DNA from 3 places in the Rhizobium sp. 01N48 genome. Region 1 is predicted to be linked to each of the others. Evidence: riboswitches for the same ligand, from Rfam matches in the RefSeq annotation. Region 1 holds a riboswitch; each other region holds the start of a gene.
What was found. Region 1 has a riboswitch for cobalamin ahead of AC1DOG_RS03120 (hypothetical protein). Riboswitches for the same ligand answer to the same signal wherever they lie in the genome.

Region 1 (9,938 bases):
AGAAGCCCGGCAGGTTTTCCCAGTGGATCGCGCAGCGCTTGCCGTTCAGGAGACCAGCCTGAGCAAGCACATGCGCGCCCGTACAGAGACTGCCGACGGCGACGCTGCGATTGTAGGATTCGCGCAACCACGCATTGACGGATTTGTTGTTGAATTCCTCGACGTCGATGCCGGAACAGACCAGCACCATGCTCGGGCGGTTCTCGCCGCCGAGGTTGCGACGCTCGTCTGCCAGCGACGTGTTGGCCTCGACGCCGATGCCGCAGGAGGAATAGACCTTTTCGCCATCAACCGAGGTCAGGCGCCAGGTATAGGCCTGGTAGCCCAGCATGCGGTTGGCGATGCGCAGCGTATCGATTGCGGCCGAAAAGGGCAGCATCGTAAACTGCGGTACCATGAAGAAGACGATGGAGCGTTTCTTATGCGACATCTTGCTCATGTGAGAAATCCATGATGGAGGGCCAATGCGCTATTGGTGCTTGGATTGCGCCGCTTAGATATTCAGAAAGCGACATTCTCATGGAAAAATGCGGCCGCAAAGAGCAAAAATGCGACATTGCTTTAATTGACGTCGGTCAATTGGCTTTTGACAAGAACAAATGTTCGCCAAAAGCCCCTTTAGAAATACATGTTCCTGATATTCAAGATTAAATCACGAGGGGCCTAAAACGACGAAAGCGGCTCTGCCGGGAAGCAGGCGCCGCTCTCATGCGGGGAGGTATGTCGCATCCATTACATCGCCTTGTGGTCGTCTACATTATCCGCCGACGGCCAGCCGAAATCCTTGCGCATGTCAATCGGCATGGCTTCGATTTCGCGTGCTGCCTGCCACTGATGCCACGCGCGGGCAACCTTGCGGGCATAGGCTGACAGGGAGTGGTCATGGTGAGCCACATGGGACAGCTTGTTGTCTCTGAAGGTGATCGTGGTCATGTCGAATGTCCTTTCTCGTATCGACCGACGTCTCTCGGTTGTGAATTCGTTGTTACTGATATGGTCCTTTGCGGCCCATCAATCAAACGAATAGAGTTTATGGCTATCATCAATCATTTTGAATGATTGGCCGATCATCTGGATCGGGCAGCCGACGGCGCTGACGATGACGACGGTGATGCCCGCTGGCGCATAGCGGCGCGGCACGTTCACGTCGGCGGCAAGGTGGCCGGGCTGGCGGGCGATCTGTTCGATGGCGGTCCGTCGCATCGCCAGAACGCGGCGGCGGGCGATGAAGTCGCGCAGGCTGTCTGTCAGGGTTCGAGTGGTCATCGGTTTGTCTCCTTCATCGAAGTGATCCGATGCCAACCAGACTGAACCTCCGTTGACTTTCAATCAAACAAAATGATATTGTGTTATGTATCAAGAAAATTGAAAGATGAGATGATGACAGCTCCGCTTCGCCGTCCCATTCCGCTCCTCGACAACGATGTGCTTCGCACCTTCGTGGCGATCGCCGAGACCGGCAATTTTTCAACGGCCGCCGAAGCCGTGTTCCGGACACCCTCGGCCGTGTCCATGCAGATCAAGAAACTCGAAGAGCAGCTCGGCGCGACGTTGTTTCTGCGCGACGCGCGCTCGGTTTCGCTGACGCAGCATGGCGAGGTTCTGCTGTCGTACGCGCGCAACATGCTGGCTCTCTCCAATGAGGCCGTGTCGCGCTTCATCATGCCGGAGCTGAGCGGCGTCGTGCGGCTGGGGGCGCCCGAGGATATCGGCGAGCGCATCCTGCCCGGCATCCTGAAGAACTTCGCCGAGAATTTTCCCGGCATCATGGTCGATGTGACCATCGACATGAGCCTGGGGCTGCGCAAGCGCATGGAGGAGCAGAGGCTCGATCTGGCGCTGATCAATTGCGCCACGCGCCCGCTGCCGACCGATGGCGAGATCGTCTATCGCGAAAGGCTGGTCTGGGCCGGCGCCAAATGCGGTACCGCGCATCGCCGCGAACCCTTGCCGATCTCCATCTGGGAAGAGGGATGCATCTGGCGGCTTGAGGCGCTTGCGCAGCTCGAGCGGATGAAGCGGGATTTCCGCGTGGCGTTTCTGAGCGGTCACACGATGGCACAGCGCGCCGCCGTGGTCTCCGATCTCGCGATCGCGCCTCTGCCGCGCTCCTATGTCGGAGAGGACATGGAAATTCTCGGCGCGCAGGACGGGCTGCCCGAACTCGGCTCGTTCGATATCCGCCTGTTGACCGTATCGCAGATGACCGCACCGATGAAAACGGTGGCCGAAAGCATCCGGCTGGCATTCAGCGAAAAGGCCAAGGCGATCGCCGCCTGACGGCCGACCGGGCATGTGACCGATGCCCGGCTAATATCGTTCATTTAAAAAAGAGAAGTCCGGCTGAAACCTTTTTGGGTTCAGTGCGTTATCAGCGCGCAGCAGTCGTGCGACTGGCTGCGGAGAGCGGTTTTTAACAAGGGATTTCCGACTATGACCACCACGGTAAAGATTGGTGCTGCCATCATGCTTCTGTTCACTCTGGCCTCTTGCGCCAACACCATCCGTGGCGTCGGCCGCGACGCGGCCAACACCGTCAATGCTACGCAGGATGCCGGCCGCAGCGTCAATCACGCCGCGAAGCGCTAAGCCGGCTCAGATCTGCGCCGGCGGATAGGCTTTTTCCAATCCGCCGGACGCCGTCAGGCCCTTGCGGAAGGCGGAATAGGTCGGATGCTGGCTGGACTTGGAAGCTTCCATCAAACGAATCTGGAGACGCGGCGGCGCTGCGTCCCCAACCCATTTTCCCAATGCCTCGAGCTTCAGCGTGTTCAGGAACGGTGCGCGCGACGCATTGTCGAGGTGACGATGGATGCCATCAATCAGGCTGTCGTCCTGCGCCGGGTTTTCCATGATCAGCCCGAGATAGGACTTGTCCTGTTCGCCCAGCGCGGAAAACTTGGCGGCGATCGTCTCGGAATCGGGAAACGGGGCTGAGGTCATCGTCATTCTCCATGTCGTCTGTATTCGTTCGTCGCTGGAAGCGGCGAGTCGTCTTCGGCGACTTATATGCAACGTGCTTGCTTGCGGAAACCTGTCGCCCGTGCGGCAGCCTGTCTCAACCCGCTCATATCGTTGCCGAAACAAAATCGTCAAAACGGCCTGAATTCATATTTGGTTAAGTGCTCACTAACCATCCGGTAACAATGTGGCGCTAAGAATAGCGACGTGGCGGGGGACAACCGCTGCTTCTCCGGATCAGGTATTGCGTCCCGGGGAACGTGAGCTTCGCCGTGTATGGGCAAAGCGCCAGCGTATTTCGGCAAGCCGCGCGACCTCGGGTCTGCGCGGCTTTCGCATTTAGAACGGTTGCGATCGAGCCGTTGCAATTGACCAGGGCTGAAACGCCGTTGTACGCCGTCTTCAGTTTCGAGGAGCGCCGCGTCAATGACCAAAGCCATCATGCTGCAAGGAACCGGCTCGGATGTCGGCAAGACGGTGCTGGTTGCCGGCCTGTGCCGGCTGGCCGCCAATCGCGGCATTTCGGTGCGCCCGTTCAAGCCGCAGAACATGTCGAACAATGCCGCCGTCGCCGATGATGGCGGGGAGATCGGGCGGGCGCAGTGGCTGCAGTCTATGGCCGCGCGCGTACCGTCTTCCGTGCACATGAACCCGGTGCTCTTGAAACCGCAATCGGATGTCGGCAGCCAGATCATCGTGCAGGGCAAGGTCTGGGGGCAGGCCAAGGGGCGCGACTACCAGCGGCTCAAACCGCAATTGCTCGATTACGTGACCCAGAGCTTCGAGGAGGTTTCGCGCGGCGCCGATCTCGTCATCGTCGAGGGGGCAGGGTCGCCGGCCGAGATCAACCTGCGGCCCGGCGATATCGCCAATATGGGCTTTGCGACGCGCGCCGGTGTGCCCGTGGTTCTGGTCGGCGATATCGATCGTGGCGGGGTGATCGCTTCGCTGGTCGGGACGCACACGATCCTGTCCGACGAGGATCGGGCGATGATCTCGGGCTATATCATCAATAAGTTTCGTGGCGACGTCTCGCTGTTCGACGACGGGATTGCTGCTGTCGGGCGTTTCACAGGCTGGCCCTGTTTCGGCGTTGTGCCGTGGCTGAAGGCCGCCGCGCGGCTGCCGGCTGAGGATTCGGTGGCGCTGGAGCGGCTGGCGCGGGGGCGGGCCGGGGCGCTGAAGATCGCGGTTCCCGTGTTGCCGCGCATCGCCAACTTCGACGATCTCGATCCGCTGCTGGCGGAGCCGGATGTGGAGCTTGTTTTCGTTCGTGCCGGCGAAAGATTGCCTGCCGATGCGCAGCTGATCATTCTTCCAGGCTCGAAGTCGACCATTTCCGATCTTGCGGATTTCAGGGCTCAAGGCTGGGATAAGGATCTCTCCGCGCATATCAGGCGCGGCGGACGGGTCATCGGTATTTGCGGTGGCTACCAGATGCTCGGGCGCATGGTGCGTGATCCGCTGGGCATCGAAGGGAGTGTGCGCGAGATCGATGGGCTCGGGCTGCTCCACGTCGAGACCGTCATGGACGCGGAGAAGACGGTGCGCAACAGCGCGGCGGTTTCGGCCGAGAATGGCGAGGCGCTCTCGGGCTACCAGATCCATCTCGGGATTACCGAAGGCGCCGACCGCGTTCGGCCTTTCGCGATCGTCGACGGCAAGCCTGATGGCGCGATATCCGGGGACGGGCGGGTCGTTGGGACGTATCTGCACGGGCTGTTTGCGAGCGACGGCTACCGGTCCCGGCTGCTTGCGAGCTTCGGCCTGACCGGTCAAAGCCGCGACTATCGTGCAGGCGTCGAGCAGGCGCTCGACGAGGTGGCCGCCGAGCTCGAGGCCCATCTCGACAAGCGCTGGCTGGACAACCTGTTGGGTTAGATTTCGCCCGAGACCTCGCGGCGGCGGCGGTCGAGCTCTTCGCTGTAGCGGCGCAGCGTGTGGGCTTCGCTGAGCTGGCCGACCACGGTGCGCTCGACGAGATTGTTGACGACGGCGAGCGCTTCGCTCTCCGTCTTGTCGAAGATCGCGGCGGCCTGCTTGGCGTTCATCTGCGGCGTCAGGAAGTCGTTGCGGTAGCGCACGAATTCGTCGAGACCCTTGCTCTCGTCGGCGGTGTCGGTGAGATTGGCGTAGATATCGGGCACGAGCACGAGGCCGGCATATTTGCCGCTGTCCTCGACCAGGATCACGCGCTGGGCCGAGCCGATCGGGAAGCTCTCCTTGAATTGCTCGATGCTGATGCCGACCTTCGCGGTCTTGACGTCGGCGCGCATCAGCTTGTTGACCGTCAGATTGCGGATCCAACCGACATCGTGGGCGCTGCGGATGCTTTCGCCACGCAGGTGGAAACGCCATGTGGCGAAGGAGTAGCCGAAGGTGCTGCGCACGACGAGCGACGAGGTGATGACGGCGGCCAAGACCAGCGCCGTGATCGGGAAGTCGCCGGTGATCTCGAGCGCCAGGAAGGTCATGGTCAGCGGCCCGCCGATGACGGCGACGGCAAGCGAGCTCATGCCGACGACGGCGTAGATGATCGGCGTCAGCGTCGCATGGGCGAAATAGGGGGCCGAGTAGGCGAAGAACTTGCCGAGCAGCGCGCCCATGAACAGCGAGGCGAAGAACAGGCCGCCGCGGAAGCCGGAGCCGATCGAGATCGCCGAGGCCAGCGCCTTGAGCAGGAAAAGGCCGATCAGCACGGGAATCACGACCTCACGATCGAGATTGAGATGCAGCGCGCCATGGCCTGCCGACAACACTTGCGGCGTCACCAGCGCGAGCAGCCCGACGATGATGCCGCCTAGCGCCGGGCGGAAGGGGAGCGCGATCGAGCTGCGGCGCGCGAGCTCCTCGATGAAGGCGACGCCCTGCATGATCAGGATGCCGATGCCGGCGCAGAAGGCGCCGAGCAGGATGGCGGGCACATAGTCGGCCGGCATGACGGTGCCGAAATCGCCGACATCGATGATGAAGTCGCTGCCGGCGAGTAGCCGGGCCACCAGCGTTGAAACGAGCGCCGAGACGACGACCGGCGTCAGCGATACGATCGTGTAAGTGCCGATGATCAGCTCGAAGGCGTAGAAGGCGCCCGTCAGCGGCGCATTGAAGGCGGCCGCAATGGCGCCGGCGGCGCCGCAGCCGACGAGGACGCGCAGATCGGCGCGGCGCAGTTGCAGCTTGAAGCCGAGCTTCGAGGCTATGCCCGACGCCAACTGCGTATAGCCGGCCTCTAGGCCGACGGAGGCGCCGAAACCGTTGGAGATCAGGTTCTGGATCGCGACGATGATGCTGTCGGTCAAGGACAGGCGGCCGCCATGCAGCGCGTTGGCCTCGATCGGGTCGACCATCGGCTTCTTGCGGGTCTTCGCCAGCACATACATCAACAGGCCGAGCAGGATGCCGCCGCAGACGGGGGCCGCCATCAGCAGGAACTTGTCGTCGATTTGCGAGGAGCTCAGACGCTCCACATCGCTGATCCCGAAGATCAGGCTGTGCATCTCGCGCGAGATCAGGCTCATGCCGGTGACGGCGAGGCCAGACGTGACGCCGATCAGCGCGCCGGCCAGCACCATGCCCATCTCGCTGCGCCTCAGGAGCGCGCGCATGCGCCCCGCATCGAGCAGTGTGTGTAGCGGGCCAAGCCGTCTAAGATTGATTTTTAGGCGCATGATGGGGAAACTAGGCGGGCGAAAGCCCGTTCAAGGGTGGCGAAGGAGGGGACATTTACGGTGCTGCGCCGCATGCGCTGCAAATGCGGCAAAAACCCGGCTGACGCAACAAGTTTTTATGACATTAAGTCTCTGATAATAGACGATAAATCTGGTAGAGATGATCGTCTTGAGAGTTGATGCCAGTCAATTTGGCTGGTGGCCGCGATTGGCGGTCGATTGACTTCGCAGTCGCGCTTGCCTAACCATGGATCGATAACGGATGGTTCCGGATCGCCAAAAGCGGTGCGGATGAAAAGGGAATGTGACGGGGTGGACCCAACCAGGGCGCCTTCATCACAGCCGACCCCGCGACTGTAGAGCGGTCAGGGTCTTCCGTCCGGCGTCGGATGTTCTCAAGCCGGCTGCCTGCGTGGTGCAGGCGGGCGAGAGGCTGAAGACGGCGGAAAAAGCCACTGGCAATGCAAGCACGATCAACCGGGGTTGGACGCCTCTAAATCTACGAATCGTCCGCCTTTTCATGATTGCAGCCGGGAAGGCGAGGAAGAACCGATGGCACGATCGGGATGGCCTGCACGGCTATCCCGATCGTCGCCTGGACCCGCGAGCCAGGAGACCTGCCAATCGTGCCGGGCGCAAAGCCCATCCCTGGGCAAGTGTGCCCAATGCCAGCACGGAGGTTGTCATGGCAGACAATGAGATTTTGGCGTCGGCCGGACCGATGCTTGGAAGCTTCAATAAGCGCGCCCTCATTCCTGTGCCCAAGCTTGGCTCGGGCGATGCCACAGAAATCCAGCGCGTCCAAGTCCTTGGACGCGGAAGACTCCATGGAAGCAACGAAGTCATTCACCGCGCGGACGCGCGGTGGCTGGATTCCTGTGACAAGCACAGGAATGAGGGAGATGTGGGCAGGCAATCGCGCTCGACATTGGAAGCCTTGCGCGTATGACGACCGTATCCTCTACGCTCATCCTCGGCGGCGCCCGCTCCGGCAAGTCGCGCTTTGCCGAACAGCTCGTCGTCGACAGCGGCCTCGATCGCCACTACATCGCCACCGGCCGCGCCTGGGACGAGGAGATGCGCGCGCGGATCGATCAGCACAAGGCCGATCGCGGCGACCTCTGGACTACGCATGAGGAGCCTCTCGATCTCGCAGGCCAGCTTGCCGCGATCGATGGCGAGGGGCGGGCGGTTCTGGTCGATTGCCTGACGCTCTGGGTCACCAATCTGATGATGGAGGAGCGCGACATGGCGGCGGAGTTTGCGGCACTTGCCGCCTATCTGCCGAAGGCCAAGGCGCGCCTCGTCATTGTTTCCAATGAAGTCGGCCTCGGTATCGTGCCCGAGAACCGGATGGCGCGCGAGTTTCGCGACCATGCCGGACGGCTGCACCAGATGATCGCGGCGGTCGCCGCGGATGTGTATTTTATCGCGGCGGGACTGCCGCTGAAAATGAAGGGTTGAATTGATGAACCAGCAGAAGATCCCCGCCACCGTTATCACCGGCTTTCTCGGCGCCGGCAAGACGACGATGATCCGCAACCTGTTGACCAATGCGGGCGGCAAGAAAATCGCGCTCATCATCAACGAGTTTGGCGATCTTGGCGTCGACGGCGAAGTGCTGAAGGGCTGCGGCGCGGAAAACTGCACCGAGGACGATATCATCGAGCTCACCAATGGCTGCATCTGCTGCACCGTGGCCGACGATTTCATCCCGACGATGAGCAAGCTCCTTGAGCGCGAGAACCGTCCTGACCATATCGTCATCGAAACCTCGGGTCTTGCCCTGCCGCAGCCGCTGGTCGCCGCCTTCAACTGGCCCGACATCCGAACGCAGGTGACGGTCGACGGCGTGATCACCGTGGTCGACAGCGCCGCCGTCGCCGCCGGCCGTTTTGCCGACGATCACGATGCCGTCGACGCCCGCCGCGTCGAGGACGAGACGCTCGACCACGAGAGCCCGATCGAGGAACTGTTCGAGGATCAGCTGACCTGCGCCGACCTGATCGTGCTCAACAAGACCGACCTCATCGACGGCGCCGGCCTTGCCCGGGTGCGCGACGAGGTTGCTTCGCGCACGGCGCGCAAGCCCGCGATGATCGAGGCGAAGAACGGCGACGTGCCGGCAAGCGTGCTGCTCGGCCTTGGCATCGGCACCGAGGAGGATATCGGCAACCGCAAGTCCCATCACGAGCTGGAGCATGAGGACGGTACGCCGCACGACCACGACGAGTTCGACAGTTTTGTCGTCGAGCTCGGCCCGATCGCCGATCCAGCCGCCTTCGTTGAGAGCCTGAAGGGCATCATCGCCGAGCATGACGTTCTGCGCCTCAAGGGCTTCGTCGACGTTCCCGGCAAGCCGATGCGCCTGCAGTTGCAGGCTGTCGGAGGCCGTATCGACCACTATTTCGACCGCGCCTGGGCGGCCGGCGAGACGCGTGGCACGCGGCTGGTGGTGATCGGGCTGCATGAGATGGACGAGAGCGCGGTGCGCAAGGCGATCGAGGCGCTGGTTCAAGGTTGATGGTTGGGATGGGCGGTTGTCGCTTTGAGAATCGTTTGAGCGATGCGGTGCGGCCCCCTCATCCGCCTGCCGGCACCTTCTCCCCGCGGGGGAGAAGAGACTCGTGGCTAGCCGCTAGTGCCAATCTTCCCTTCTCCCCGACGGGGAGAAGGTGGCCCAAAGGGTCGGATGAGGGGGCCACGTACTCCGCGCCTACGACCAACATTTCCCGTAAAGACACACCGACATGCACCTTCTCCTAGCCCAGCAGGGAACCATCAGCGACGGCGAGGAGGCGATCGATCTTGGTCAGTCCCCCGGCGACATTCTGTTCCTCTCGGCCGCCGACACCGAACTGGCGGCGGTGGCCGCTACGCATGGCCGGCGTGCGGATGCAAGGTCGCTGCGTATCGCCAGCCTGATGAGCCTCAAGCATCCGATGTCCGTCGATGCCTATGTAGAGCGCACGGCGCGGCATGCGAAGCTGATCATCGTGAGAGCACTGGGCGGCGCCAGCTATTTTCACTACGCGCTGGAGGCGCTGCATGCGGCTGCTGCGCGGCACGGGGCGCTGATCGCGGTACTACCGGGAGATTCCAAGCCGGATGCGGGGTTGACGCCGTTTTCGAATGTGCCGCTTGAGGATCTGAATGCGCTCTGGGCTTATCTGATCGAGGGGGGCGATGCGAATACGCATGCGTTTCTCGATTATGCCGAGGCGATGCTGTCGGGGGTCGAGAAGCCGGAGGCGGCAGCGCCTTTGATGAAGGCTGGGATCTGGTGGCCGGGGCGGGGTGTTGTTGGGG
Region 2 (9,938 bases), on a different contig from region 1:
AGGGCTCGCGCTGCGCCTGGCGGAATCGGGCATCTCCGTCTTCGAACTCCGGCCGGGCATCATCCGCACCGATATGACGGCAGGCGTGACCTCGAAATACGACGCGCTGATCGAAGGCGGCCTTGTGCCGATGAAGCGCTGGGGCGAGGCCGACGATATCGGCCGGATTTGCTCGGCCCTTGCCTCCGGCGCCTTCGCCTTTGCGACCGGCACCGTCATCGACGCCGATGGCGGCCTTTCCATTCCCCGCTTGTGACAGGATAGAACCAATGGGCTTTGACTACATCATAACGGGCGCGGGTCCCGCCGGCTGCGTGCTCGCCAGCAGGCTGAGCGAAGATCCAGATGTCAGTGTGCTTCTTCTGGAAGCCGGTGGCGGTGACTGGAACCCGCTGTTTCACATGCCGGCCGGCTTTGCCAAGATGACCAAGGGCGTGGCCAGCTGGGGATGGGAAACGGTTCCGCAGAAACATATGAAAGGCCGGGTGCTGCGCTATACGCAGGCAAAGGTGATCGGCGGCGGCTCCTCGATCAATGCCCAGCTCTATACCCGGGGCAATGCCGCCGACTATGATCTCTGGGCCGGCGAGGATGGCTGCGAGGGCTGGGACTATCGCTCGATCCTGCCTTACTTCAAGCGTGCCGAGGACAACCAGCGCTTCGCCGACGACTACCACGCCTATGGCGGGCCGCTCGGCGTCTCAATGCCTGTCTCAGCGCTACCGATCTGCGACGCCTATATCCGCGCCGGCCAGGAGCTCGGCATTCCCTACAATCACGATTTCAACGGCAAGCAGCAGGCGGGCGTCGGCTTCTACCAGCTGACCCAGCGCAACCGCCGCCGCTCATCCGCGTCACTCGCCTATCTCTCGCCCATCAAGGGCCGAAAGAACCTGACCATCCGCACCGGCGCCCGCGTGAGCAGGATCGTGATCGAGGGAACGCGGGCCGTCGGCGTCGAAGTGGTGACGGACAAGGGCTCCGAGGTGATCCGCGCCGAGCGCGAGGTGCTGGTGTCATCAGGCGCGATCGGCTCGCCGAAACTCCTGCTGCAATCCGGCATCGGTCCGGCCGACCATCTGACATCGGTCGGCGTCAAGGTTCACCACGATCTCCCCGGCGTCGGCGGCAACCTGCAGGACCACCTCGACCTCTTCGTCATTTGCGAGTGCACCGGCGACCACACTTATGACGGCGTCGCCAAACTGCACCGGACCGTTTGGGCAGGGCTGGAGTACATTCTCTTCCGCACCGGCCCGGTTGCGTCCTCGCTCTTCGAGACGGGTGGCTTCTGGTATGCGGACCCGCATGCGCGTTCCCCCGACATCCAGTTCCACCTCGGGCTCGGTTCGGGCATCGAGGCGGGCGTGGAGCGGCTGAAGAACGCCGGCGTGACGCTGAACTCGGCCTATCTACATCCTCGCTCGCGCGGCACTGTCAGGCTCAAATCATCGGATCCGGCGGCAGCGCCGTTGATCGATCCGAACTACTGGTCCGACCCGCATGACCGGACGATGTCGCTCGAAGGCCTGAAGATCGCGCGAGAAATCATGCAGCAGGCGGCGCTGAAGCCATTCGTCCTGGCCGAGCGGCTGCCGGGACCGAAGGTGATGACCGACGACGAACTTTTCGACTACGGCTGCGCCAACGCCAAGACCGATCACCACCCCGTCGGCACGTGCAAGATGGGCACGGGCGCCGACGCGGTCGTAGGGCTCGATCTCAAGGTGCACGGGCTGGAAGGCCTGCGCGTCTGTGATTCGTCCGTCATGCCGCGCGTACCCTCCTGCAACACCAATGCGCCGACGATCATGGTAGGAGAGAAGGGCTCGGACATCATTCGCGGCAAGCTGCCGCTTCCCGGCGCCATCTTCGAGCACGAGCGCAACGACACGCGACCGCGCGCACGGGCGGGCATCCGGTGAAGCCGATTACGAAGCGCTGGGCAACCTGACCAGCGCTTCCTTCAGGCTGACGCCGCTGACACCTGTCTTCGTCATGTCGGCGATGAGACCGGCGATGGTCTTCGCCGCCTGCTCCATCGACAGGCCACCCTCGCGCATGTTTGAGACGCAGTTGCGCCGGGAATCCGGCGTGCCGACGGATGGCTCGTAGGTGATATAGGCGCCGAGACTGTCGGCCGCGGATAGACCGGGCCTCTCGCCGATCAGCACGATTGTCATCCGCGCACCGAGAATTTCGCCGATCTCGTCGGCAAGCGCCACCCGCGCCTGCCGCGCGACGGCAACCGGGCCGATCGACAAGCCGGCGCGGCTCAGAAGGCCAAAAAGCTCGCGCACGAGCGAGATCGCATTGATATCGACCGCACTCGACGAGAGGCCGTCGGCTATGGTGATGACGACATCGCAGCCTTTGGCCTCAGATGGCAGAGCATGCAGCCGCTCGACCGAAGCGCGCGACAACTTGCGGCCAAGATCAGGCCGGCGCAGATAGCTGCCGCGATCCTCGGCCATGCTTTCCACCGAGACGACATCCAGCCCGAGCGCCATGAGGTCGCTCTTCAGCCGATCTTCGTCGACCGTCGACCATACAGCTTCGCGGGCCCGGGCATGATCAAGCAGGAAGGCCAGCTGCGCCTTGGTCGGCGCGCCGGATCCGAAGCGCCCGAGCGCGACACGCGCATCGGTCATCTCGGACAAATCGACGGTGGCCGGCTGGAGATCGGCTCTTAGTTCGGTGGCGGTGGATTTAGACAAGAACGGCCCTCGACAGGTAATCGGTCAGCATGGCAGGCGCACCGGACAGCGCACCGGCTTCATTGGTCAGTCCGACATCGCGAAGCCACGTCTCGAACTCCGGCGCCGGCGGGCGCCCAAGGGTCTCGCGGCAGAAGACGGCGTCGTGGTGGGACAGCGACTGGTAGTTCAGCATGATGTCGTCGGCGCCGGGTACGGTGATGACAAAATTGACGTTTGCCGCGCAGAGCAGCGTCAACAGCGTATCCATGTCTTCCTGATCGGCATCGGCATGGTTGGTGTAGCAAACGTCGACGCCCATCGGCAGGCCGAGCAGCTTGCCGCAGAAATGATCCTCGATGCCGGCGCGGATGATCTGTTTCCCGTTGAAGAGATATTCAGGCCCGATGAAGCCGACCACGGTGTTGACGAGCAGCGGATCGAACTCGCGCGCGACGGCATAGGCTCTCGTCTCCATCGTCTGCTGGTCGACGCCGAAATGCGCGTCGGCCGAGAGTGCTGCTCCCTGCCCGGTTTCGAAGTACATCAGGTTGGCGCCCGGCATGCCGCGCTTCAGCGATCGTCCGGCATCCTGCGCCTCCTTCAACAGCGCGAGATCGATGCCGAAGCCTTCATTGGCCTTCTGCGATCCCGCAACCGACTGGAACATCAGATCAACCGGCGCTCGCGCTTCAACCGCACGGATGGCTGTGGTAACGTGGCCGAGACAGCATGTCTGGGTGGGTATGGCGAGGCGCTCGCGGATTTCGTCGAGCAGCGAGACGATCCGCACATAGTCCTCAACACTATCAGTCGCCGGATTGACGCCGATGACGGCGTCGCCGGAGCCCATCAATAGACCGTCGATCGCCGAAGCGGCAATGCCGCGGCTGTCGTCGGTCGGATGGTTCGGCTGGTTGCGGGTCGACAAGCGGCCGGTCAGGCCCAGCGTGTTGCGAAAGCGCGTGACGACCTGCCGTTTGGCGGCGACGGCGATCAGATCCTGCAGCCGCATGATTTTCGAGACGGCCGCCAGCATTTCCGGCGTGATGCCATAGGTGATCGCCTCGAGTGCCCGCTGATCCGTTTCTGGCTTCAGCAACCACTCGCGAAACTCGCCCACAGTGAACGAACTGATCGGCGCGAAAGCTTGCGCGTCGAACTGCCTTGAAATCAGCGCCGAGACCTCGTCGATCTCCGATGGAATGACTTCTTCGGCGAGAAAAGCCTTCAGTGGCAGATCGGCAAGTGCCATCTGGGCTGCGAGCCGCTCGACCGGTCCGCTCGCCGCGATACCCGCGAGCTGATCGCCGGAGCGTTCCGGCGTCGCTTTTGCGAGGAGGTCCTTGAGATCGCGAAAGCCGAAGCGCGTTCGTTCGATCGTCGTGCTGTATGCCATTGTGGGAGTCCTAGCGTTCAAGGGTCTCAGCCCACCCGATCCAATCGGGCTGACTGACAGGCGTATTCCTCCCTTGAGACTGCCGGCGCTCGCCTTCTCGAGTCGATGATCCGGCCTCCCGTGCCGATCATCGCAAGCATGAGCGCCATGCCGTTATGCGCAGATGACCTCGTCTAGCCGATCACGTCAACATGCTGCGATGGCAACAGGCTGCAAAATTCGCCGACGGCATCAAATCCACCGCCTTTGCGCGATAGATCAGGCCTCTTCACCTTGCGAGACGCCGGCGGATTTGGCCACGAGAATGAAGCGCCGATAGACCAGCGTCCGAAGCCGGTTACGCAGATTGGCGCCGCGCCGCTGCGCCTTCGCGATCGGTCCATGCGACGCGATCTCGAAACCTATGAAGCCGGCCCGCGTCAATTGCGGAACAAGATCATCTGGCCGCAGGCCGGCGCCGAAGGGGAGCGCGGACATGATCGCCGAATGGCGCTCGCTCATCGCGCCATCATAATGCCGATCCGCGCCGCAGAAACGATCGATCCGGCGGATGAGCCATGCTGCGGCGCGGCCGAGCCTTGTCGGCTTCGCCCAGTCGCCGTCGAAGACCAATAGCGTGCCACCCGGCTTCAGCACGCGATGCCACTCGCCGAATGCCTTTGCGGGATCGGTCAGCGTCCACACCAGATGCCGGCAGATGATGGCATCGTAGCGGCCATCCGGCTCCATCGGATTTTCAGCGTCTGCCAGCACAAAGCGCAACCGTTCCTTGCCGGTATGCTTGGCCTTGGCGATTGACAGCATGGCCTCGGAGAAATCCAGCGCGGTCACATCATGGCCGAGATCGTGGATCACCGCCGTGACCTCGCCGGTTCCACAGGCAAGTTCGAGGACACGCAACGACGTCGGCCCCAGATGATCGCGCATCGGCTGCTGCCAGGCGTCGAACTCCGGTCCACGCGGTATCCTGTGGCCGAAGGCAAGATCGAAAGTCTGCGAGCGCTTGGACCAGTAGTCCCGGATCTCTTCCTTCAAATCGAAATTGGTTTGTCTGATGGACATCGAACCTCAAGAAATACAGCCAAGAAAATGGATATGCTGCCGACCATGATGCGGCGAGCGCTCGATATGGGCGCGCACTCCGAACACATCGGCGATCAAGCCTTCGGTCAATACCTCGTCCGCCGGTCCGACCGCAACAAGCCGACCCTGGCTAAGCACAGCAATCCTGTCGCAAAACATGGCGGCGAGGTTCAGATCATGCAGCGCAACGATGCTGGTGACCGGCAGCTTGGCAACCAGCGACAGGATTTCGAGCTGATGCTGGATGTCGAGGTGATTGGTCGGCTCGTCGAGCAGAAGCTCGGTCGGCGTCTGCGCCAGCGCGCGGGCGATATGCACCCGCTGCCGCTCGCCGCCCGACAGCGTATGCCAGAGCTGCCGCGCCTTCTCGACCATGCCCACCTGCCGCAGCGCATTCTCGACCGCTTCTTCATCATTGGCGCTCCACGGCGCCAACGGACCGCGATGTGGCGTGCGCCCGAGACGGACGACCTCAGTGACCGTCACCTGTGTTTCCGTCGTGGCCTGCTGCTCGACAAAGGCAACACGCCGGGCAATGTCGCGGCGTGCCAGCGTGTCGATGCCGGTATCGCCGAGTGCAATGACACCGCTCTTCACCTTTCGCAGCCCGCCGATCAACCGCAGCAGGCTGGACTTTCCCGAACCGTTCGGCCCGATTAGGCCCAGCGTCTGGCCGGTGGGGACCTCGAGACTTATGCCCTTGACAACAAGCACGCCTGACGTTGCCCAGTGCACATCGCTGATGGAAATGCTCATGCGGGCCGCCTCGCCTTGTAGAGAATGAGCGCGAATGCCGGCGCGCCGAAGAGCGCGGTGACCACGCCGATCGGCAACACCTGCTGCGGGATGATGACGCGCGAGACGATATCGGCGACCACCATGAAGATCGCTCCGGATATCGCCGTTGCCGGTAACAGGCGCCCATGCCCCGGCCCGACCACGAAACGCGCCGCATGCGGAATGACCAGCCCGACGAAGCCGATCGAGCCGACGATGCTGACCATCGTCGCGGTAAGCAGCGCCGTGAGCGCAAGCAGCACGATCCGGATACCAGCGACCGGAATGCCGAGCGCCGCCGCAGCATCGGTACCGAAAGTGAAGGCATCGAGCGCGCGGGCGTAAAGCATGCAGACGAGAAAGCCGGCGATTGCAACGGGAGCGGCAAGATAGACATCCGGCCAGCGTACGCCGGAAAGGCTGCCGAGCAGCCAGAACATGACGCCGCGCGCCTGCTCGGCATTTGCCGATGTCGTGACGATATAGGACGTCAGCGCGTTGAAGAGCTGCGAACCGGCGACACCTGCGAGGATGATACGGTCCGTCCCGCCGCCGGAGCCCACCGCCAGCAAAGACACCAGCAGGAACGCCGCGACCGCGCCGACGAAAGCGCCGGCGGAAAGCGTCAACACGCCATAGCCGAAACCGAGGATCATGACGGCGACGGCCCCGGTGGACGCGCCGGCCGAGATGCCGAGTACATAGGGCTCGGCCAGCGGATTGCGCAGCAACGCCTGCAGCACCGCGCCGCATAGCGCAAGAGCCGCTCCGGCGCTGGCGGCGACAAGCGCGCGGCTCAGGCGATAATCCCAGATGATGCCTTCATGGATGCGGCTGAGTTCAAAGCCGGTGCCAAGCAAGCGGTTCGCAACGGCCTTGGCCGTCGTGTCGACAGGAATGGAGATCTCGCCGATAGACACGGCGAGACTGATGACAAAGCCCAATGCCACGACGGCAAGGACGAAGAGCACGAACAGCGCTCTCCATCCTCGGTGGGCTATCGACGCGTGCCTCACTTGGAAAGACCGAAGGACTTGATGCCGGCGGCAAGGCGTTCCAGGCCGTCGATGGTACGGATCGTCGGGTTCATCGACTGCGCATCCATCTCGACGAAGTGCCTGTTCTTGACGGCATCGAGCTGGCTGGTGACCGGGTCCTTTTCAAGGAAGTCGATCTTAACCTTCGGATCGTCGGCAGCGTAGCGGCGACGGTCCATGGTGGCGATGACGATGACTGCAGGGTTGGCCTGCGCGATCGTTTCCCAACCGACCAGCGGCCACTCTTCCTCGGTGCTGACGACGTTGCGGGCGCCGAGCGTTTTCAGAATATAGGCCGGAGCGCTGTTCTTGCCGGCGATAAAGGCATCGCCCTGCACTTCCTTGCTGGAAAACCAGAAGGCGACAGGCAGATCCTTCGCCGACCCGCCAATCGATGCCACGGCATCCGCTTCGCGCTTCTTCAAGTCAGCGATCAGGGCCGCGCCGCGATCCTGGATATCGTAGATCTCCGCCAGTTCGGCGATCTCCTGGTAAATCAGCTCCATGGTGAAGAGCTCACTGCGCACGCCGTCGCCACCATCGGTGTTGACCTTCGCGACGCAATCAGCCGGCGAGACATAGGTCTTGATGCCAAGACCGGCGAACTGCTCGCGCTTGCCGACCGAGCCTTGCGTGCCGACATGCCATTCGAACTCGGCCGCAACCAAGTCCGGCTCCTGGCCGACGACGGATTCGAAACTCGGATCATTGTCGGCCAGCCGCTTGATCCCCTTGTTGACCTCGGCATAGGCGGGCAGCACCGGCCCGACCCAGACCGCCGTGCCTACGATCTTGTCGGCAAGGCCGAGCGAGTAGAGAATTTCGGTCATGCCCTGGCCGATCGACACCGTCTTCTTCGGCGCGCTGTCGAATGTCACCTGCTGGCCGCAATTGGTGATCGTCAGCGGGTAGGTCGTTGCCGCTGCATGGGCGGCGGGGAGAAAGGTGGTAAAGGTGCAAGCCGTCGCGATCGAAAGCAGCGCGGTTCGCAGGATGATGCGGTTCATATTGGTCCTCATGTATGACTGAAGCCCGCAGCCGACTGGCCGCGGCTGTGAAACTCGAAGCGGGGACCGCCGCGGATGATGCAGGACGACACAGCAGAGCGCTCGCCTGAAATCATGCGGCGGCGAAAACTATCGTTGGATCACGGACATGAGATTTGTGGAGGGGAATAAAGCGGGACCGCGCCAGCGGCTGACGTCAAAAACCATCATATGATGCTCCTCTCCGGACAACCCCGTCCGGGATGGTGGACACTGTTTTGACGGCAGGTCTCCTGGCTTGCGAATATGCACCTGACATCTGCCTTCCCACGAAGAGCTTCGCAGTGGCATGGCGTTCGAGACGAACACCACAAGAACATCAGGCAATCCGCTTACAGTTGCGGGGGCAGCCACGGTCTTGGCCCCATTCGGGTCGTCCGCACCGTGTTCCCTATTAATCCCGTCGGAAGTCATCCCTTCGGGAACCATCAGGTGTGACTTAGGCGATCCGGCGCCGAGGCGTCAAGCCGTGGCGGACCGACATTCGGCGCGCCTAGGGATTGGCTCGGAGATAGCCGATCAGGTCGGTGATCTCCGACGTCGTCCATAGGCCGCCGAAGCTCATCTTCGTTCCCGGCACTTTCTTCTTGGGGTTTGATAGAAATTCCGAGAGCGCCGCCTCGTCCCAGACAAGTCCGCCGGCACCGGCCGTCTTCATCGCTTCGGAATATCGGTAGTCGGGCAAGCTTCCGGCTGGACGGCCGACGACACCCTTCAGATGCGGGCCGAAACCGTTGCGATCGGAATCGACCGTGTGACAGGCAACGCACAGCCTGAACACCCGCCGTCCATGCTCGACATCCTCGGCGGATGCCGCGGATGTCGTCACGAGCAGGCTCGCGATCGAACAGATCGACGGAAGGATTGAGCGCTTTTTCATATGTCGATGGCCTGTCGTTGTGTTTGCCAAATGCATCTGCTTAGCCAACAAAGCACATGGGCGCCCAGACCAGACTGGTGCGACATGGGAGCACATCCCCCATGTCGCCTGGCGCTTCTACTGCGCGGTCTTGATCTTGGTGACCTCTTCGGCGCTCAATTCGCCGACCGTCGTCACCTCGCCATTGCTGATCTTCCACAGGCGGAACGGGCCGGTGATATCGCCGTACTTGTCGAAGCTGACAGGGCCGATGACACCTTCATACTTCACCGGCTTGCCGTCCTTGATGAGCTGCAGCGCCTTGGCGAACTCTTCCTTGCCGGCATGGATGGGCGTGCCGCCCTCGGCGACAACTTCCGGCATGGCTGCCTTGATGGCGGCCGCATCGGCCTTGCCGGCCTTGGCAATGGCCAGCGCCACGATCGCACCCGCGTCATAAGAGCGGTCGGCGGCCGGGGCCGAAGGCGAGATGCCGCCGGAGAAGGCTTCGTAGTTGCCGGTGAAATACTCGGTCGACGCCGTCGGGCTGGTGCCCGAGGAGGTGCCGTAGGCGTTCTCCAGATACTGCGCGCCGACGCTCTCGATGAAGTCCTTGGAGTTCATGCCGTCATTCAGCAGGAAGGTCTGCTTGCCACCGCCGGAAACCCAGGCGCGGGCGATGGTCGCGCCATCGACGGGGGTGCTGACGAGATAGAGCGCATCGGGCTCACCAGCCATGGCGGCGCTGGCTTCGGACGCGTAGCTCGACTGCTTCTCGTTATAGGGTGTCGTCGATGTGATCGTGCCGCCGAGCTTCTGGTATGCGGTCGCAAACTCCTTGACCATGTTGACGCCGAAGTCGTTGTTGACGTTGATGATCGCGATCTTTTTCAAGCCCTGATCCATCGCGAACTTCGCGGCGGCCGTGCCCTGCAACGCGTCGGACGTGATGGTGCGGAAGAAGACGCCGTTGGTCTTGCCGCTGCGACCAAGCTCGGTCAGCGTCGGCGAAGAGGATGCGGGCGAGACCTGCACGACGCC
Region 3 (9,938 bases), on a different contig from region 1:
CGGCCGCTCGGACTTCCCGAACCAGGTCAACAACGTCCTCTGCTTCCCTTATATCTTCCGCGGCGCGCTCGATTGCGGCGCCGTCACGATCAACGAGGAAATGAAGATGGCGGCCGTGCGCGCCATCGCCGCACTCGCCCGCGAGGAGCCGTCCGATGTCGCCGCCCGCGCCTATTCGGATGAAACGCCGATCTTCGGCCCCAACTATCTCATCCCCTCGCCCTTCGATCCGCGCCTCATCCTGCGCATCGCGCCGGCTGTCGCCAGGGCCGCGGCCGATAGCGGCGTGGCGCTGCGCCCGATCGCCGATTTCGACGCCTATCTCGACCAGCTGAACCGCTTTGTCTTCCGCTCCGGCTTCGTCATGAAGCCGATCTTCGCGGCGGCGAAGAATGCCGACAAGAAGCGCGTCATCTTCTCCGAAGGCGAAGACGAGCGCGTGCTGCGCGCCGCCCAGGTGCTGCTCGAGGAAGGCATCGCCAAGCCGATCCTGATCGGCCGTCCGCAGGTCATCGAAACACGCCTGAAGCGCTACGGCCTGCGCATCCGTCCGCTGTCTGATTTCGACGTCATCAATCCGGAAGACGATCCGCGCTTCCGCGAATATGTCGAGCTCTATCTGTCGCTGGTCGGCCGCCGCGGTGTCATCCCGGAAGCGGCCCGCACCATCGTTCGTACCAACACCACGGTCATCGGCGCGCTGGCGCTGAAGCGCGGCGAGGCCGATGCGCTGATCTGCGGTCTCGAAGGCCGTTATGAAAAGCACCTGCGCGACGTCCGCCAGATTGTCGGCAAGCGCCCGAATGTCCGTGATTTCTCGGCACTCAGCCTGCTGATCTCGCAGCGCGGCGCCACCTTCTTCACCGACACCTATGTGACGTTCAACCCGACGGCCGAGGAAGTGGCGGAATCCGCCGTTCTCGCCGCCGAGGAAATCAAGCGCTTCGGCATCACGCCGCGCGCTGCCCTCGTCTCGCACTCGAACTTCGGTTCGCGTGAATCGGAAAGCGCCACGAAGATGCGCAATGCCCTGCAGCTCGTCCGCGACACCGCGCCCGATCTGGAAGTCGATGGCGAAATGCACGGCGAGAGCGCGATCTCGGAAACGTTGCGCAAGCGCGTCATGCCGAACACCACGCTGCACGACGAAGCCAACCTTCTGGTCTTCCCGAACCTCGATGCGGCCAACATCACGCTCGGTGTCGTCAAGTCGATGACAGATGGCCTGCATGTCGGCCCGATCCTGCTCGGCGCGGCCATGCCGGCACACATCCTGGCGCCGTCGGTCACCTCGCGTGGCGTCGTCAACATGGCGGCCCTCGCGGTCGTCGAGGCGTCCCAGCCCGCATGATTTGCCTTGGACGCTGAAAATGCGTTAGGCTCTGAGCGGCAGCTTGTTAAGACAAGCAATGTATATCGAAGGGCGGGCCATGGTCCGCCCTTCGCCATTTGGTATTTGCTCACTGACGGGACGATGCCTTGAAACGCCTCACGCTGGCCGCAGCACTCCTGATTGCCCTTTCCGCCCCTGCCTATGCGCAGTTGGCGCCGATCTGCGGTCAGTTGCGCGCCCGCTTGGCAACCATCCCGGAAACGATCGGTGGAGGAACGTCGCCCGAAATACGCCGCTTCGTCAGCGCCATCACCGAACAGAATCTGGAACTGCGCAAGCTGCGAAGCGACCAGCGCCGCAACGGCTGCAGCAGCGGCAGCATGGTGGTCATCGGCGGCGACAATGCAGGCTATTGCGGTGAACTTGAGCAGGCCGAAGCGAAGATGCTCGACAACATCGCCGACCTGCAGATGCGCCGTGACGAGTTGCGCGCGCAAAGCCCGGACGCCCGTCTGCGCAACGAACTCTTCGCCGCACTCGACGAAAACAACTGCAATGCGCCCGTGCAGCAATATGAAGAGCCGCAATATGCCAACCCGCCCAGCATCGACGATCAGGCGATGCGCAGCGACACCTTCATTCCGCTCGGCGGCGAGCGTCAGCGCTCCTACGAGTTCTCGCCCGGCGGTCAGCCTCTGACGCATCTGAACACGATCTGCGTGCGCAGCTGCGACGGCGGCTTCTTCCCCATTAGATCGAACGCCACTTCCTTCGATTTCGCCCGCGACGCCAACACCTGCCAGCAGATGTGCCCGGGGATCGAAACCGAGCTCTACTATCACGACGTCTCCAGCGGGGAGACGGAGAACATGATCTCGGCCTCGACGGGCGCGCCCTACAGCGCCATGCCGAATGCATTCGCCTACAAGAACCGCAAGCCTGGCGAAAAATCCTCCTGCAGCTGCAATCTGCCTGCCTATTACGAACAGATGCGCCGCAACCAATCTGTAAGCGCCCCGCCGCCACAGAGCTCGATCACCACGATCGAGACCCCGAACACCGCCGCCAAGCCCGAAACCCAACCCGCGCCGCAACAGCCCGCACCCCAGGCGCAGGTCCCCGATCGCCCGTACGATCCCAGTGCCGGCAAGGTGCGCCAGGTGGGGCCGCAGTTCCTCGCCGGCGATCAGGGATCGATCGACCTGAAACACCCCGCCATGCCGGGCGCCCAGCCGCAGCAACCGCCGGCACAGAAGCAATAGCAGGCGTCGCGGGCTATGCGCCCTCGCCCCAGCGATCCGTAAACACCAGCTCCTCCAACGGCAGCCGCTGCCGCCATCCCTTCACGGCGAGCTCCGGCTCCTCATAGAGCCGGTCGACATAACCGACACAGAGCCAGGCGACGATTTCGATCCGATCAGGCACGCCGAGCGCGCGCTTCAGATCCGCCTCGTGGAAGATGCTGACCCAGCCGACGCCGACGCCTTCGGCGCGCGCGGCAAGCCACAGGTTTTGCACCGCGCAGACGGTCGAATAAGAATCCATCCGCCTGTTGTGGGTCCGCCCCAGCACCACGTCGCCGCAGCGATCCGGATCGCAGGTCACGCAGATGCCGACGGGTGCCGTGCGAATGCCCTCAAGTTTCAGGGCGCGGTAGGCCTGCTGCCGCTCACCGGAAAACATCTCCGCCGCCTCTGCATTGGCCTTTGCGAAAGCCTCCCACACGGTGGATCGTACGGCCTGGTCGCGCACCACGATGAAATTCCACGGCTGCATGAAGCCGACGGACGGCGCGTGATGGGCTGCAGCCAATAGCCGCCCGATGACGTCATCGGGCACGGCATCCGGAAGGAACTCCGATCGCACGTCGCGTCTGGTCTCGATGGCTCTGTAAACGGCGTCGCGCTCGCTCGCCGAAAAGGCACCGGCTCTCGCAAGAGAGCCAGGTTGGTCTGGTCGCATCGTCAATCCCCAACAACACAACCGGCCGCTGTCCAGGCGGTCAGTCTATGATTGTCGGGCCGGTCTTCTGACTTGGCGTCATCCGTCTGCCACGCCTTCCCGGCAAAGCGCCAGTGGCATCAAGCGGCAGACGTCGGCCTTACAGCGTTGGGCACGTTCCGGTCTTGCACCGAATTCCCGATTCTCCCGCAAGCCTGCGGGCACCCGACGCGCCACCTATGCCGACAAACCGCGCCGGATGCAATCGCTCAGGCCTCGACCGGGAAATATCGGACATAGGCGAACTCGTCACCATCGGGTGACCAGTTCGGAACATTGATCGATCCCTGCCCACCGAAAAGCTCGAACAGCGTCGTGAGATTTCCCCCGTCCATATCCATGATCCGCATCCGCACATGCTTGTCACGCGGATGATCGAAGACATCGGGATCGTAGGAAATCAGCACGACCTTGTCGTTGTTGGGGGACGGATGCGCGAACCAGTTGCCGTAATTGTCGTGCGTCACCTGCTCCACGCCGGTTCCGTCGGGATGGATGCGCCAGATCTGCATCAAGCCGGTGCGGCTGGAGTTGAAATAGATCCAGCGCCCATCGGCCGAATAGTCAGGCCCGTCATTGCGCCCCTCACCGTTTGTCAGCCGCCGCTCTTCGCCGCCGGTCACGTCGATCGTGTAGATGTCGAACAGGTCGCCGCGAATGCCGCAATAGGCGAGCTCCTTCCCGTCAGGCGACCAGCCATGCCAGTAGGACGGATGATTGGTGGTCACCAGCTGCGGCGCCCCACCCTCGATCGGCAGCGTGTAGATTGCCGACTTGCCGAACTCGACCTTGTCTGAGATGACGATACGGGTGCCATCGGGCGAAATCCCGTGGTCGTTGTTACAGGCCGTCGCGAAGCCGGTATCGACATGCTCCACCTTCGCCGAGCCGTCGAGCGCCAGCCGATAGAGCAGTCCTTCGTCGTTGAGCAGCAGATAGCTGCCGTCAGGGGCGTAATTGGGGGCTTCGACCAGTCTCTCGGTCTGCCAGATCACACGGGCCTCGCCCGTCTTGACGTTGTAGATCTCGACGGAACTGCGCATGCAAACTCTCCTCTGACGCGAACATATCCATGACCTACGACAGCTAAATAAGGCACGCAAGGATCGCCCGCGCGCGGCAATAGAGGCTCCATCCGGAGCCCACGCGAAATGAGGCAACCAGCTGCCGAAAAGTTTGTGATCAAAAAAGCGTTAAGCCCACGAAACAACAATGGTTCATCTAGCGTTCATGACGAAGATGTGACAGTTCGATGACGCTATGATGACACCGGAGTTCCGCCATTGATCGCCCAAGTTTTCAAGTCCGGAGCGGCTATGCGCGAGGCGGCTCTCTATGGCGGCGTTGGCGCTGACACCCGCCCATCATCTATCCTGCGCGGCGCAATTGCCGTCGCCCTGACGGCGGTGATGGCGTTGCTTGCAACCTTCTCGGTCGAAGTGATCGCGCGCGGCGGCGCAACCGACGTCGGCGCCTTTCTGTCTTCCACGGCCCGTCCTGGCATGACCACGGTCGTCATGCTGACCATCGTGATGCTCTGCGTCGATGCGATCCTCGGCCGCCGTTTCCTCTCTGCACTGGTCGTGCTGCCGCTCGTGCTCGTGCCGGCGCTCGTCTCCAATCAGAAGCAGCACTACCTCTCCGACCCGCTCTACCCCTCGGACATGCTGTTCGGCCGCCAGATTTTCGAGCTGCTGCCGGTCATGGTCCGCGACCGCCCGATGACGGCTATCGCGGTTGCCGTCGGCATCCTTCTCTCCGTCACCGGCCTCGTGCTGGCGTGGCGCTACGCCTGGCGCCGCCTCCCGAAGATGGCGCGCCGCAACCGTATCCGCAATCTCTGCCTGACGGTTCCCGTCATCGCCGCCTTTGGCTCTCTGATGGATTATTCGCAGTATTCCTATATCCGCGACCGGCTGCAGGTGGTGCCGATGATGTGGGATCAGAAAGAGAACTACCGCAGCAACGGCTTCATTCTCGCCTTCATCTTCAACATCCCGATGGCCGACGTCGCCTCGCCCGCCGGCCTCAATACGCAGGCGCTCGACGCCATTCCCTCGCGCAATTACGGCTATCTCAGCGGCCCGAGCGACAAGCCCGACGTGATCATGCTGATGAGCGAATCCTTCTGGGATCCGACGCGCCTGAAGACCCTGAAGTTCTCCGAAGACCCGATGCCGACGATCCGCGCGGCGCAGTCAGGCCACGTCTTCTCGCCTGAGTTCGGCGGCATGACCGCCAATGTCGAGTTCGAGGCGCTGACCGGCTTCTCCAATGCCTTCCTGCCCTATGGCAGCATCCCCTACCAGCAGTATATCCGCAACGACATCCCCTCGCTCGCCACCTTCTTCCGCGGCGAAGGCTATGCGGCCCGTGCGCTGCATCCGTTCAGTGGCTGGTTCTGGAACCGCAACGAGGTCTACAAGGATTTCGGATTCGAGGAGTTCCGCACCGAAGAAACCATGCCGACCATGGAAAAGCGCGGCATCTTCGCCTCCGACGACAGCCTGATGAAGGAGATCATGCAGGAAGCCGACGGGCTCGACCGGCCCTTCTTCTTCTTCGCGGTCACCTTGCAGGGACATGGCCCCTACGAGGCCAACCGCTACGCCAACAACACGGTCGACTTCACCGGCAATCTGACCGACGCCGACCGCGCCACGCTCGCAACCTACACGCAGGGCGTCAAGGAAGCCGACCAGAGCTTCAAGATGCTGACCGAATGGGCATCCAAGCGTGACCGCGAGACGATCATCGTTCTCTGGGGCGACCACTTGCCGCCGCTCGGCAGCGTCTACACGAATACCGGCTATATGCCCGACCAGGTCGCCACCCGCCGGGCTTCCGTCAGCGTCATGAAGCAGGAGCACGAGACGCCGCTGGTCATCTGGTCGAACCGCAAGGGCGTCAAGCAGAACGTCGGCACCATCAGCCCGTCGCAGTTGCCCTATCACGTGCTGAAATTCGCGGGCTACGAGCACCCGTTCTATACCGGCTTCCTCGGCCGCGTGCAGAAGAAGTACCCGATCGTCGATCGCTATCAGCTGATAACCCGCGACAACACCGCTTCGCCGGACTGGGTTCGCGACGCCAAGACCATCGATCCGCTGGTCCGCGACTATCGCTATCTCCAGCACGATGTGATGTTCGGCAAGGCGCAGACCGTCGAGCGCTTCTTCCCGCAGCACTCCTGGCTGCGAGCAGAGGGCTCTTGAGCACGGCAGACATGCACGTTGCCGCATTGCATTCCTGGCGCATAACGGAATACTCCCCGCCAACATGAGTCATCGGGAGTCGCGCCATGAACAATCTCTCCAGTTTCGTCCACCTGCATTTCGACAAGTCCGCCAACGAACTCGGCGACATCGAAAAGCGGGTGCTGGAAAAGGCGCATGCGCGCAAGATCATCTCGACGGATATCAATGCCGCGCTGAAAGCCGAATCGTCCTTCGGCGAGAGGATGGCCGACAGCATCGCGCGCGTCGGCGGCTCTTGGGCCTTCATCACCACCTTCCTGGTCTTCCTGGCCGTCTGGTGCGTGATCAACACGATCATCCTTTCGACCCGCGCCTTCGACCCCTACCCCTTCATCTTCCTCAATCTCGTCCTCTCCATGATCGCCGCGATCCAGGCGCCGATCATCATGATGTCGCAGAACAGGCAGGCCGAGCGCGATCGCTTCGAGGCGGCGAAGGACTACGAAGTCAACCTGAAGGCCGAGCTGGAAGTGCTGTCTCTGCACCAGAAGATCGACATGCAGGTGATGACCGAGATCGCCGCGCTGCGCGAGGATATCGCCAGATTGACCCAGAAGCTCGGCAACTGATCCCAAGCCGGCGAACAGATTAGCCGGCCACAGGAATAGCGCACCATTTCCGTACACCCTGATATCTTGCAGGTACACGCATGGGGTTTATTAGGTAAGCAAAAATTAAGACGGTTAAATGTATCCTTCGGTTGTCCTCGCTGCGGCGTTGACCATTGCAAGGAGTGCAGTGCATGAGGAATGCCCGACGTCTTCTCGCCAACCGGCAGGGTGCGGCCGCGATAGAGTTCGCAATCGTTGCACCGGTCTTTCTGCTCGTTCTTCTCACCCTGATCGCCTATGGCATCTACCTCAGCGCCGCGCATGCGCTGCAGCAGCTGACGGCGGACGCCGCACGCACGGCGGTGGCCGGCCTTTCCGAGCAGGAGCGCGCCCAGCTCGTCAACAATTACATCGCGCTGTCGACCCTCAACGATCCCCTGATCGACCGCAAGAAACTCCAGGTCACCGTTGCCACCGACCCCACGAACGCCAATCAGTTCACGGTCACGACGGAGTATGACGCCAGCGCCCTACCGATCTGGAATCTCTACACATTCCCGCTTCCCGACACCAAGATCCGCCGCTTCGCCACGATCCGCATGGGTGGTATATGAAACCAGGCATGAGGCGATATCTGGCGGGTTTCAGCACCCGCCGGGATGGCAACATCGCGATCATGGCAGCGCTCTCGGCGCCATTGATCATTTCCACTCTGGCACTTGGAATCGACTTTGGCGCGATGACGTTGCAGCAGCGCCGCCTGCAGCAATTGAGCGATATCGGCGCCATCGTCGCCGCCTCCGACATCAACAACGCCGCCAGCAACCTGGTCACGAACTACCAGCAGAACGGCTTGAACGTCGCGGTAAAGTCAGGCGTGGCTTACGCAACATCGTCTGGAACCAAGCTGCTGAACGCTGCCCAGCTCGACACTTATGATGCCATCGTCCAATACACGCCAGGGATTTATCTGGCCGACCCAGCATTACCTCCGGCGCAGCGTTTCGTGGCCGGCACCCAGCCCTATGATGCCGTCAAGGTTGCGATCCAGCAGAAGGCGCAGCTGACCTTTGCAGCCTCCATCATCCCGCCCCCGACGCTCGGCGCGACCGGAACCGCATCCGCCTCCAAGCTCGCCGCCTTCTCCGTCGGCTCGCGTCTGGCGAGCCTCAACGGCGGCATTCTCAACGCCGTTCTCGGCGGTTTGCTTGGAACCACCGTCTCGCTCAAGGTGGCCGATTACGACGCACTCGCCGCCGCCAATATCGACCTGCTGTCCTATCTCGACCTTCTCGCGACCAAGCTGAACCTTACCGCCGGCACCTACGACGACCTGCTGGCAACCGACATCTCCTATCCGCGCCTGCTCGACACGCTGGCCGCCACGCAAGGGCTGACACCAACCGTCAGCAAGGCGATCACCTCGCTTTCCAAGGGGCTCGGCACCACACAGATCAAGGTCAAGCTGCAGAACCTCATGAGCCTCGGCTCCGTCGGCGAACGCATGATCGGCTCCGGCTCGCATCTGCTGCTCGAGGCAAGCGCACTCGACATCATCTCGGCCAGCGCCTTCGCCGCCAACCAGGGCAAGCAGGTCGGCGTCAATCTCGCAGGCACCGTCCCAGGGCTGACCAGCGTCACGCTGAAGATCGCGATCGGCGAACGCCCCAAAGGGACCGCCTCCAACGCCATCGGCACCACGGGATCGGCCGTCCGCACCGCGCAGATCCGCATTGCCATCGAAGCCGGTGTGACGGGGCTCAGCACCATCGCCGGCATCAAGGTTCGCGTGCCGCTCTATGTCGAGGCCGCCTATGCCGAAGCCAAGCTCGCGAGCTTCGCCTGCCTCGGCGGCGGCCCGAAAAGCGCCAGCATCGGCGTCGATGTCGTGCCAGGGGTCGCCGAGATCGCGCTAGGCGATGTCGATCCGACCGCCATGGCCAATTTCGGCACCAAGCCCCGCGTCACATCAGCCACCATCATCGACGCCCTGCTCCTCAAGGTGAACGCGCTGGCCGATATCAACCTCACCAACACCAGCAAGACGCGCCTGACATTCCAGCCGAACGACATCACCAACAAGGCGATCAAGAATGTCTCGACAAGAGACACGTTGACCTCGGCCGTGCAGTCGCTGATCGCCGGCACCGATATCCAGATCCAGCTGCTGATCCTGACACTCGGAACCAACAAGGCGGTGATGCAGGCAATCGCCGATACGCTGTCGAGCGTCACGACGCCCCTCGACGACGTGCTCTACAACACGCTGCTGATGCTGGGGATCAAGATCGGCGAGGCCGACGTGCGCTTCACCGATGCGCGTTGCCAGCAATCCGTGCTGGTGCAATGAAAAAGCCCGGCGCGATGGCCGGGCTCCTTCGATATCGTTTTTGTTAGCGATTAGCCGTTGACGGCCATCCGCTTCTCGTCGCGACCGCTCTTCATCCGCTCGGAGAGCAGGAAGGCAAGCTCGAGCGCCTGGTCGGCATTGAGACGCGGGTCGCAATGCGTGTGGTAGCGGTCGTGCAGGTCTTCCGCCGTCACGGCGCGCGCGCCACCCGTGCATTCGGTCACGTCCTTGCCGGTCATCTCGATGTGGATGCCGCCCGGATGCGAGCCTTCCGCACGATGGATCTGGAAGAAGCTTTCGACTTCCGACAGGATCCGCTCGAACGGACGGGTCTTGTAGTGGTTGAGCGTGATCGTGTTGCCGTGCATCGGATCGCAAGACCACACGACCTTGCGGCCTTCCTTCTCGACAGCGCGAATGAGGCGCGGCAGATGCTCGGCGACCTT

Region 2: it holds a riboswitch for cobalamin, as region 1 does, so the genes downstream of both, AC1DOG_RS05205 (ABC transporter substrate-binding protein) here and AC1DOG_RS03120 (hypothetical protein) in region 1, are expected to answer to the same signal.
Region 3: it holds a riboswitch for cobalamin, as region 1 does, so the genes downstream of both, bluB (5,6-dimethylbenzimidazole synthase) here and AC1DOG_RS03120 (hypothetical protein) in region 1, are expected to answer to the same signal.

Annotation. Positions count from the first base shown of each region.
Region 1 covers NZ_JBFTQT010000001.1:599,377-609,314, forward strand. The annotation lists gene AC1DOG_RS03075 (GlxA family transcriptional regulator) at 1-439, opposite strand, end outside; gene AC1DOG_RS03080 (hypothetical protein) at 451-651, shown strand; gene AC1DOG_RS03085 (hypothetical protein) at 733-933, opposite strand; gene AC1DOG_RS03090 (hypothetical protein) at 1,012-1,266, opposite strand; gene AC1DOG_RS03095 (LysR family transcriptional regulator) at 1,339-2,280, shown strand; gene AC1DOG_RS03100 (entericidin domain-containing protein) at 2,434-2,589, shown strand; gene AC1DOG_RS03105 (hypothetical protein) at 2,596-2,943, opposite strand; gene AC1DOG_RS03110 (cobyric acid synthase) at 3,388-4,842, shown strand; gene AC1DOG_RS03115 (chloride channel protein) at 4,839-6,629, opposite strand; cobalamin riboswitch at 6,876-7,268, shown strand; gene AC1DOG_RS03120 (hypothetical protein) at 7,315-7,578, shown strand; gene cobU (bifunctional adenosylcobinamide kinase/adenosylcobinamide-phosphate guanylyltransferase) at 7,575-8,093, shown strand; gene cobW (cobalamin biosynthesis protein CobW) at 8,098-9,153, shown strand; gene cobN (cobaltochelatase subunit CobN) at 9,380-9,938, shown strand, end outside.
Region 2 covers NZ_JBFTQT010000002.1:329,256-339,193, reverse strand. The annotation lists gene AC1DOG_RS05240 (3-ketoacyl-ACP reductase) at 1-256, shown strand, start outside; gene AC1DOG_RS05235 (GMC family oxidoreductase N-terminal domain-containing protein) at 270-1,925, shown strand; gene eutC (ethanolamine ammonia-lyase subunit EutC) at 1,932-2,717, opposite strand; gene AC1DOG_RS05225 (ethanolamine ammonia-lyase subunit EutB) at 2,710-4,095, opposite strand; gene AC1DOG_RS05220 (class I SAM-dependent methyltransferase) at 4,354-5,151, opposite strand; gene AC1DOG_RS05215 (ABC transporter ATP-binding protein) at 5,164-5,934, opposite strand; gene AC1DOG_RS05210 (FecCD family ABC transporter permease) at 5,931-6,971, opposite strand; gene AC1DOG_RS05205 (ABC transporter substrate-binding protein) at 6,968-7,999, opposite strand; cobalamin riboswitch at 8,245-8,483, opposite strand; gene AC1DOG_RS05200 (c-type cytochrome) at 8,532-8,918, opposite strand; gene AC1DOG_RS05195 (ABC transporter substrate-binding protein) at 9,036-9,938, opposite strand, start outside.
Region 3 covers NZ_JBFTQT010000012.1:23,658-33,595, forward strand. The annotation lists gene AC1DOG_RS20440 (NADP-dependent malic enzyme) at 1-1,351, shown strand, start outside; gene AC1DOG_RS20445 (DUF2865 domain-containing protein) at 1,480-2,595, shown strand; gene bluB (5,6-dimethylbenzimidazole synthase) at 2,609-3,295, opposite strand; cobalamin riboswitch at 3,336-3,518, opposite strand; gene AC1DOG_RS20455 (TolB family protein) at 3,544-4,377, opposite strand; gene AC1DOG_RS20460 (LTA synthase family protein) at 4,651-6,549, shown strand; gene AC1DOG_RS20465 (DUF1003 domain-containing protein) at 6,636-7,160, shown strand; gene AC1DOG_RS20470 (TadE/TadG family type IV pilus assembly protein) at 7,334-7,756, shown strand; gene AC1DOG_RS20475 (pilus assembly protein TadG-related protein) at 7,765-9,492, shown strand; gene AC1DOG_RS20480 (class II 3-deoxy-7-phosphoheptulonate synthase) at 9,543-9,938, opposite strand, start outside.